Regions from separate parts of the Tessaracoccus flavus genome, predicted to be linked through region 3. Evidence: predicted binding sites of a transcription regulator. Region 3 holds the regulator's gene; each other region holds the start of a gene.
What was found. Region 3 encodes LexA, which represses DNA repair genes until DNA is damaged. Its sites were predicted from a motif close to TCGAACANNTGTTCGA; they were not measured.
Positions count from the first base shown of each region.

Region 1: the regulator LexA is predicted to act here: its motif matches at 1,505-1,520, upstream of RPIT_RS03890 (DUF6504 family protein).
Region 2: the regulator LexA is predicted to act here: its motif matches at 1,494-1,509, upstream of RPIT_RS15740 (DUF3644 domain-containing protein).

Region 1 covers NZ_CP019605.1:879,110-882,381, reverse strand. The annotation lists gene RPIT_RS03900 (DNA polymerase III subunit alpha) at 1-693, opposite strand, end outside; gene RPIT_RS16090 (hypothetical protein) at 693-824, opposite strand; gene RPIT_RS15575 (hypothetical protein) at 797-1,063, opposite strand; gene RPIT_RS03890 (DUF6504 family protein) at 1,063-1,365, opposite strand; partial or broken gene RPIT_RS15570 (IS1634 family transposase) at 1,766-2,210, opposite strand.
Region 2 covers NZ_CP019605.1:2,014,492-2,017,763, forward strand. The annotation lists gene RPIT_RS15735 (hypothetical protein) at 333-971, opposite strand; gene RPIT_RS15740 (DUF3644 domain-containing protein) at 1,017-1,460, opposite strand; gene RPIT_RS09290 (toll/interleukin-1 receptor domain-containing protein) at 1,837-2,589, shown strand; gene RPIT_RS09295 (hypothetical protein) at 2,590-3,054, opposite strand; gene RPIT_RS15370 (hypothetical protein) at 3,114-3,251, opposite strand.
Region 3 covers NZ_CP019605.1:1,527,985-1,531,256, reverse strand. The annotation lists gene RPIT_RS06980 (ATP-dependent DNA helicase) at 1-1,458, shown strand, start outside; gene lexA (transcriptional repressor LexA) at 1,455-2,192, opposite strand; gene RPIT_RS06970 (hypothetical protein) at 2,402-2,737, shown strand; gene nrdR (transcriptional regulator NrdR) at 2,919-3,272, shown strand, end outside.

The DNA of each region.
Region 1 (3,272 bases), 650 kb from region 3:
ATCGAGGGTGGCGGCCTGGCTCCGGCGCGCCATCCGCACCATGTTGGTGAGCACCACCGGCACCCCTAGGCGATCGGCCAGCCCGATCATCCCTCCGGCCTGGTGCGCCGACCCCACTGCCCGACCGCCCGTCTGGTGGTTCGTGGCGGACAGGACAAGCCCCTCGCCCAGCTCCTCGCGCCAGTCGCCAACCACCCGCGCGGCGGGCTCGGGGAGCCCCGCCGCCACGAGCTCTCCCGCCTCGGAATCAGCCCCGAGCAGCACCACCACGTCGCGTCCAGCGCAGTGGCGGGCGATCATCTCCAGGGTCGCCACCGGATCGGACCGGTCGCCCGAGAGCTGCGCCGATGTGACCAGTTCGCACAGCGTGCCCCACCCGGAACGGGAGGTGGCCAGCACCGTCACCCTCGGCAACCGCTCGTCGCGGAGCTGCCCACCGCGCGCAGCAGCGGGACGGCGTGGGGCGCTCCACCCGTCGGGACGCACCGCCAGGTCCGCCCCGACGATGGGCGCCACCCCTGCCCGGAGGCAGGCCTTGGCGAACCTCACCGCACCGTAGAGACCTCCCCTGTCGGTGAGGGCAAGCGCGTCCAGACCGAGCCGTGCCGCCTCGCCGACGAGCGAGCCCGGGTGCGCTGCTCCGTACTGGAAGGAGTATCCGGAGGCGACCCGCAAATGGATGAACGGGTCCATCACGACGCCTCCGAAACGGCCCTCGCCTGTCGACGGAGCCACGCATACACCAGCGTCAGGAACTGCTGCGCGTCGCGCACCAGGTCCGCCGCATCCCGTTCCGTCACCTGAGCGGTAGCACCGGCCTGCACAGCGAGCGCCCGGGGGCCGATCGCGAGAAAGAAACCCGCCCACTCTGTGAACTCGGGGCTACGCGTGCCAGCAGCGGCCACACCGTCTGCCGGGAGCTCGGCCCCGGCAGCCCGGACACCACCGACAACGCCACCTGCTCGGCCGCCCTGTACGCCGTGAGGTACCTCTCGGCGGGAGAATCGATCAGGTCCGCCTCGTACGCGAGCACCCGGGCCCTGGTCAGAATGAGGTCGATCATCAGTCAAGCACCGCCTGCAGCACCCAGTCCTCGGCATCGACGGTGCGGGCCAGCTCGTACACGCCCCGGTGAGCACCGTTGCCCGCTTCGACGCGCCACACCTCCCGCTCGCGTACCAGGTCACCCTGGGTTGAGGCGACCTCCTCCCCGCGTGCCGCCCGCGCCTGCTGCCCCAGCCACCAGGGCATGGCGCGGCTCCAGCGTCCCTGCACCTCCTTGACCAGCAGCAGCCGGTCGCGCCAGATGAACTGGCGCGGCTCCTCTCGGAACAGGACGTGGATGGGTTCGTCGTAAGCGCGCATGGCTACCTCCCGGGGATCGCGGACACTGAAAAGTTGAATCGACCCGGGAAGCCCAGGCTCGGCGCAGGGGTCGAAGCTACGCCGGGCCTGGGCGGCCCCATTTCCGAGCGCTTGTGCAACCAGAGCTTCCCCGAACTAATCGCACAAGCGTTCGGAGAAGTAACTATACGACCCCTCACCGACAAAACGTCAAGGTCTGCGAGAAGAGCTTCGCGAACACCGGGATGGCCGGAACTGGTTTCCGAAGAATCCTTAGCCGCCTGAACCGCCCCTTCGGGTGATGAGAGCTCTCTTGAAGGGTCTCAACTGTCGTGTCGCCAGCCACCTACTGCCAGCTCTGCGACCCTGCCAGGCCTGACTTGGCTCATTTAGTGCCCATCGTTCGGGGCCGTCGAGCGGGCTATCGGCGCTGGTGGATCCGATCCAAGAGTTGGGTGACGTTGTCGGGTAGGGGGTCTTCGGCGGTGACGGTCTGGTCGTCTGCCTGGATGTCGCTGGTCCGGTAGCGCCGCAGCGTCTTCACAAGTTGCTTGATGCTCACGCCGGTCGATGTTTCGAGCCATCGGGCGACGGCCAGGGCGGCGAACACGATGGTCAGCTACGCCTCGATCGAGTCGCGCTTGTGGTGGTAGATCGGCCTCGCCCGGAGGTCCGACTTGGACATCCGCAAACGACTTCTCGACCTGCCAGAGCTGGTGATAGGCGCCGATCACCATCTCCGCGGTCGGGTCGGGCAGGTTCGTGATGTAGCCCTTCCACCCGGCCAGCGTGCGGGCCTTAGCCTCCAACTCGAGGTTGATGCTCTTCTTCCCGCCGTCGAGGCGGACGAACCGGTTGCGTTTGACCCACCTGCAAGAATCAGCTCAACTTCGACGCCACCGGCGCCGACCAGCCCCACACCGGCCCGTCATGAAAGATCGAGGCTAAATCAGGCCTCAATTGTGGAACTGCTCTGATAATGTCTCCCTCAACGTGAGTGAGGTTGATGATGACCGTTCGATCCCCCAGAATTTTGCTAGCTGTCGGAGTGGCTGCCCTACTGACAGCGATTGCGCCTCAGCCCGTTTGGGCAGAGAGCGAGATAGAGGACCGCTCAGCCACGCCGCTAGCGCTCGCCAATCCCCAGGTTTAGGATGATCTATTGGAATCTCTCCCAGCCTCAATCTTGGAAAATAATTCCATCTGGGTAGACCCGAGTATCCCTCCGGGTACAGCCTTCTTGATTCTCCATCCGGACGGACGCATGACTGTTGCCGAGGGTCAAACTGAACGCCAACAAGCAGATGCAGCGAAGGTGCTTGAGGCGCAACGCTTGGCCACCTGCTACACCAATGTTGCTGTTCCATCACGCACAACCATAGAGCGGTCGGCGAGTGGTTGCCCTGCCATCATTGGGACTACTCCGGACACCATGATCACGTACACGGTAGCGAGAGATCAGTATTCAAACAGTTTTGTTTCTTGGGTTCCATGGTCGTTTAAGAAGACCAGAGTCTATCCCAATCCACCTCCTTCGAACTTCTATTATTGGCGGTACACCGGTCAGTGGAATCCGAATCGGCGGGGCAAATAACATGTCGGTCCGAGTCCCGTGGGGAGCGGTCGCAGCCTACCCAGAGATCAAGTTTACCAATGGGGGGTACATCGGATGGGCCGGAAGTTTCCATGTCTGAGACGAAGGGCGCAGCCAAAAGATTGCGGGTTGCAATTGCAGGTGCCGCGGCAGGGCTAGCGGCTATGGGCCTGAGGTTATGGCAGGCCTCATTGCAGGGCGGGCCTTGGTGGGTCGCTGCTGACTTGATTGTTGGCACCCTCGTGACCATCGGCATCGCGACGGCCGCAGTGCTTCTTGGCCGGACGGCGTTTCCTCCCGGCGGCCGTCACGGCACCCGTACAACGTTCCTGGC
Region 2 (3,272 bases), 490 kb from region 3:
CGGGAGTCGCCCCTGGCTAAAGTGCCACGGTCGCACCTATAGTAGATGTTCTTGTACTGACTTCCGTGCTCGAAGGCGCTGGGGTGGATTGGTGTATGCCCCGCCTGAGCCCGACCTCTCCCGTCTGGCTGAGGCGTTCCAGGCGCAGCGCGAGCGCTCAGGGATGACCTTCGACGAACCCGTCGAGGCCACGGGGCTCGCCAGACAGACGCTGTTCAAGCTCAGCGCCGGGCGGGTCCACGGAGACCTGCGGACATGGACCCTCTCTCGGGCGTGGGATGTCTCTGGACGAGTTAATCGCGCCGATCTGGGAGTGAGATCGACAAGACCCGCTACTGGCCCTTTACGGCGCAGCCGGGTTGATCGCAGGGAGGCGCAACCGCCCTTGCGTTTGATGGGATGGTTCGGTGCGACTTCCAGACTCTCTCTAGGTCGACGGCCTTCACCGCCTCTCGCATGGCCGTCAGCGCATTGTTGGAGTACCTGCGGAGCCTCGTACTACCGAACTTGAAGACGTGCGAGAAGTGATCGTCGTCATTGTCGAGGCCCAGGTGCCTGCGGAGTGCGACCGCTCGGGTCCTGTCCACGCCAGCCTTGTCGGCCAGGTCGTAAGCCCCCATGTGGAACTTCTTCTCCAGATCGACCGTGCGAATGGCTGCAGTGTCGGCGTCCGGATCATCGGTGTAGGTCACAGGCAATCCGCCAGACTTCACGATCCTGACCTCCACGGCCACGCCATCACCCTGAATGTCGGAGGTGTAGCCGGTGAGTTTGGGGAAGACCTGCTGTCGTGTCTTGCCCTCCCGGATACCTCGCGTGACGCGCCGCACGTCGTCCTCCCGCACCTCGGCTGCGTCTGCGTCCGCGATGGCCTCGGTCGCCAACAGCGCACGGACGCGGGCCTTCGCCTCCGCCGTGGCCCGCCTTCCCGGCTTCAGCAGTTCCGCGATACGGGCGAACTCCCGATCCACCAGCAGGTCTAGCGCGAGCGGTGCCTCCGCGCTGATGGGCAGGACTCACTTGGGGATGTGGTCGGAGAGATTCTCCGAGAACACCCGCTGGAGCAGGTCATCGAACAGCGTGACGGCAGTTCTGGCGTTGTGGTACAGCAGGCCCTCATCCACGACCAGGTGCCAGTGCTGCTCAGCGTCCCGCATCGCGTCGAGGTGCCGGATGACACCCGCCTCCTCGTCGGTCAACTTCACGGCCCCGATCTGCTGGCAGCGATTGATCGCCCTCTCCAGCGAGATCGACTTCTGGGTGCGCTTGTCGAAGACCCCTGCGTCCTTCTTGGCCTCCAAGATTGCCTTCAGCAGCATCTCGAAGGCGTGTTGAAGGTGCAGCAGCACGGTGGTGGTCCGGGCGTCGTCGTCCAGCCCGTTGAAGGCAGCGACTCCGGTCCGCAGGGAGGCGATGGCCTTACTCCGCAAAATGCGGACGTTGTAGGACTCCCTAGGCATGGCATCAGGCTAGCGATCATTGGCGTTCCTGGATCGGACACCTGTGTGGCTACCCTCGATAGCACCCAGTAGCACAAGCACACCTCAGGAGGAACCGTCATGACCAGCACAACCCCAAGGACTCCCTTCAGGCCGAACTGGAGGCGCTCGCTGAGGTCTTCGAGGCCGAGGACCGAGAAGACCGTTGCAAGGAGGCCCAGCGTCGTCGCGATGGCCTCCCGGAGCCCAAGCGGGACAACCGGGCATACCCCGGCTTCGCGGACGGTGGAGCGGCACTCCGAGTCTGAGGCACGTGTCGCCGTTGTCGACTCAGCCCGTCAGTTCTGTCAGTGCTCATTGCCATGCTGGACTCGACCGATCAGTTAGGAGTCCACACGTGCCAACACCACGCATGCCGTCCCAGTCCCAGATCAGGTCTCAGATGCGCGCGGCTCAGCGCAAGGCCGAGCAGCAGATCAGGACCGAGGTCCGAAAGGCCGAGCAGCAGTTCGAGCGCGACCTGAAGGCTGCGCAGCGCAAGGCCGAGAGCGAGGCGAAGGCGCAGCAACGCCGAAACGAACAGGCCCCTCAGCGCGAGATCGACAAGTGGGTGCGGGACACGAACCGGAAGTTGCAGTCAGCCAGCCGTCCACGCGTCACCTACCGCGCCACGGAGGAACGCACCTTGGGGGCCGTGGCTACCGAAGCCGAGCGCCAAGCGGCAGCGCATCCCGAGCGTCGTGACGTATTCCTGTGCCACGCCTGGGGCGACCGTCAAGAAGCCGCGCAGGAACTCCACGACCTCTTGGAGAGGTTCGGGGTAAGGGTGTGGTTCTCAGAGAAGGACGTTGCCCTGGGGACCTCCTTGGTGCGAGAGATCGACAAGGGTCTGCGCATGTCACACATCGGCATCGTGCTGGCCACCCCCAACCTTCTGAAGAGCCTCGCCGCCGAGGGCATCGCGGACAAGGAGTTGTCGGCGCTGCTCGCCACTGACCGAGTGATCCCGGTCGTCCACGGCATCACCTACGAGGAACTCCGTGACGAGAGCCCACTGCTGGCGTCCCGGTCAGGACTGAGCACCGGGGAGGACACGCTGGAGCAGGTCGCGGTGAAGATCGCCAACGCGGTGCGGCCCGAGTCCGACTGATCAGGCGCTCTCGACCCAGCGCCTGACGGCTTCACCACCATCGGCGTAGAGCACCTCATTGCCCTTCCGGCGCGCGTTCTGAATGACCTGCGTAGCCTCCCAGAGTGAGGCCAGGTCGTAGTAGTTGCGGACGTAGCCAAGGTCGTCACTGCGACGACGATGCAACCCGTGCATCACGGGGAGGGCGTGCAGGACATCGTTGCGGACCACCAACGCCTCCTCGGACAGGGCGATGAAGTCCTCGATCCCGTCTACTGCGGGAGGGGTCCTGCGCAACTTGTCCAGCAACCGCCCGAGAGGGTCCTTGTAGAGGTCCTCGGACTCGAAACCTGAGTGCACGCGCAAGAGATCGACGGCGATGCCGGACAGCCCGGCAGCCGCGTAGGTAGCCCTCCCGAGTTCAAGAAGCCAGTCGGTGTGCTCAGGATGCCGTGGGTCTCCGGGGTATTCCGCGTCGATGCTCATGCGTCCATTCTGGCGGGGCTGTCTACAGCCAGGTTGGCCTCACTAGGGTGTTGAGACCGTCAGCGGCTGCTGATCCACGCCTCTTCCAGCAGCACCGATGCCAGCGCGTACTCGGTGCGGTCCCGGTCGAGGTCGGGGACGAGGTGGGTGAGGTCATTCGTGGCGCGCTCGGCTACCTCGAAGACGGCGGAGACCAATGGATGCTGCGATGTCGTGGC
Region 3 (3,272 bases):
CCCAGCCACACCGCCAAGGGCTGGGCCCAGGTGTCGATCCCGACGCGCGAGTGCCTCGGCGTCGCCAACTGCCCCTTCGGTGCCGAGTGCTTCGTGGAGGCGTCGCGTGACGAGGCTCGCGACGCGGACCTGGTGGTCACCAACCACGCACTGCTGGCCATCAACGCCATGCACGGCGGAACCGCGCTACCGGAACACTCGGCCCTCATCATCGACGAGGCGCACGAGCTCGTGAGCCGCATCACCACGGCAGCCACGGACGAGTTGACCCCGGGCGTCCTGGACCGCACCGCGCGGCGTGCCCTGACCTGGCTCGACGACGATCTCGGCACCGACCTGCTGGATCAGGTCGACGTGCTCCGGGAGGCCCTCGACGAGTCGGAGTTGACCCGGATCCTGTCAGCCTCAGCGCCACTGCCGTTCGCCGCGGCCCAGCTGCGTGACGTCACCCGCCGCGTCGTGAGTGCGCTGGGGAAGGTGACCGACGATGCCGAGCGGACACAGGCGGCGGCCGCGGTGAAGGAGATCTTCGACGTGGCCGACCGCATCGCGAAGCTCTCGGACAAGGACGTGGTGTGGGTGACCTCGTCCGACATCCTGGGCAGAGCTGCATACGTGGCCCCGCTCGATGTGGCGCACCTGCTGCGCGACGAGGTCTTCTCCACCACCACCACGGTGTTGACTTCGGCGACGCTGAGCCTCGGGGGGACCTTCGAGCCCGCCGCAGGTGCCGTGGGATTGGCCGCTGCGAACAGGGTCGGCCTCGAGGAGGAGTCGGATAATCCTCTGGCCTGGCGGGGGCTGGACGTCGGCTCGCCCTTCGACTACCGGCGCCAGGGGATCCTCTACGTGGCGCGTCGGCTACCGCCGCCGGGCAGGGACGGGCTGAGCGAGGAGACGCTGGCGGAGATCGCGCAGCTGGTGTGGGCCGCTGAGGGCCGGACGCTCGGGCTCTTCGCCTCGCGGCGGGCGGCGGATCAAGCGGCGGAGTACTGCCGTCGGGAGCTACCGGACTTCACGATCCTCGCGCAGGGCGACGCGCAGCTGTCGGAGCTGACCCGCACCTTCACCGCGGACCCGGCGACCTCGCTGTTCGGCACCATGTCTCTCTGGCAGGGCGTCGACGTGCCGGGGGAGACGTGCCAGTTGGTCATCATCGACAAGATCCCGTTTCCGCGGCCCGACGACCCCCTCATGCAGGCGCGGAAGAAGGCCGTCGACGACGCGGGCGGTAACGGCTTCATGTCGGTGGCCGCGACCCACGCAGCGCTCCTCCTCGCGCAGGGGACCGGGCGGCTCATCCGCCGCTCGGAGGACCGCGGCGTGGTCGCGGTGTTGGACCCGCGCCTCGCGACGGCCCGCTACGGCTCGTTCCTCAAGGCCTCGCTGCCGGGATTCTGGCTGACGACGGACGGCGACGTCGCGGTCCAGGCCCTCCGGAGGCTCCGCGGAGACTAGAGCTTGCGGATGACGGCCACGACCTTGCCCATGACGTGGGCGTGGGTGCCGTCGATCGGCGAGTACCTCTCGTTGTGGGGGAGCAGCCACACCTGGCCGTCCTTCTTCCGAAGCGTCTTGACCGTGGCCTCGTCGTCGAGCAGCGCGGCGACGATGTCGCCATTGACCGCATCGTCCTGGCGCCGAACGACGACCCAGTCTCCGTCGCAGATGGCGGCCTCGACCATCGAGTCACCCTTGACCTCCAACATGAAGACCTGGCCGTCGCCCACAAGCTGACGGGGGAGCGCGAACACGTCTTCGATGTGCTGTTCGGCCAGGATGGGCCCGCCTGCGGCGATCCGACCCACCAGTGGCGCCGCCACCGCGTTGGGCTTGTTGTCGTAGGTCTGCGCAGAGTCGAAGCCCTCACCCTCACCCGGCAGCTTCACGACGAGCGCCCTGGGGCGGTTGGGGTCGCGGCGGATGAAGCCCTTCCCCTCGAGCACCTTGAGCTGGTAGGTCACGCTCGAGGTGGACGCGAGGTTGGCGCGCTGGGCGATCTCACGGATGCTCGGGGGGTAGCCGACCTCCTCGATGGACTGGCGCAGCACGTGGAGGATCGCCAATTGGCGGGTGGTGAGACCGTGATTGCCCGCTGGCGCGTCAGGGAGTGCGGCGATCTCGGCGTACTCGGCATCGACGGACGCGTTGGTGGGCCTGCCTCGACGGGGGCGCTTCTTCTCTTCAGCCATGCGTCAAGCCTAGCCCAGGGCAGGCACAGGTGTTCGAAAAGAAACGCACGTGTCGCCGACGAAATCGTCGGGCGATCGAAAAATGTCAGAGCTGCCGGATGCAATGGGCGCACAACACGAAAAACGTTGACATCGAACGGGTGTATGAATTCATTCGCCTCTATGGCATAGTTCTATACGAACACCCGTTCTAGCAGAGAGGGGTCACAATGGCCATCACCAGCGCAGTTCGCTTCGAGATCGTCGAGAAGGGCGCCCGCAGGGTCGTCACCGCCGCTCCTCCCGCGCGCCCGGATCTGCACCTCCCTGAGGCGCACCCGGCCAGGCCCGTTGCGCCCGGACGGAGTCAGCGCGCCGCTTCGTGCGCGGTCGAGCGCCCGTCCGCCCGCCCCTCCGCCTGGCTTGCCGTCAAGGTGGCAGCTGTGGCCGCCCTGGCTATTCTCGGGACGGCCGTCTCCGGCCAGTCGCTCGTGCTGGCCGAGCCCAACCCCGCGGCAGAGTATGTCGCCGGCCATCCGGCCTGGGTGCACGTCACCGCGCCGTAGGACGCGGCACAAGTCGGGCGTGTCGGTCTTGCGCGCGGGGCAGTGGCGAGCCTAGTCTCTTCTCTACATCTAGTAGTTACAGGGATGTCACTCCACAACAAGTTGTGTTTTACGGGTTGTGTTTTGAGGAGTGACATGGCACCGTTGCTCTCCCAGTGAGATTCGCGAAAGGTCGACGACCATGCATTGCCCGTTCTGCCGTCACGGCGACACCAAGGTGTCGGATTCCCGTGCCACGGAGGACGGGTCCGCCATCCGCCGACGTCGGCTCTGCCCGGTGTGCGAACGGAAGTTCACCACCGTCGAGCAGATCGTGCTGACCGTGGTCAAGCGTTCGGGCGTCGTCGAGGCGTTCAGCCGCGACAAGGTGGTGCGCGGGGTGTCCAAGGCCTGCAAGGGTCGGCCGGTGACCGCCGCCCAGCTCGCAGCACTCGCCCAGCGGGTGGAGGAGTCGTTGCGGGCCTCGGGCCAGGCGGAGATCCCGGCCGAGAGCATCGGCGTGGCCATCCTCGGTCCCCTGGAAGAGCTGGATTCG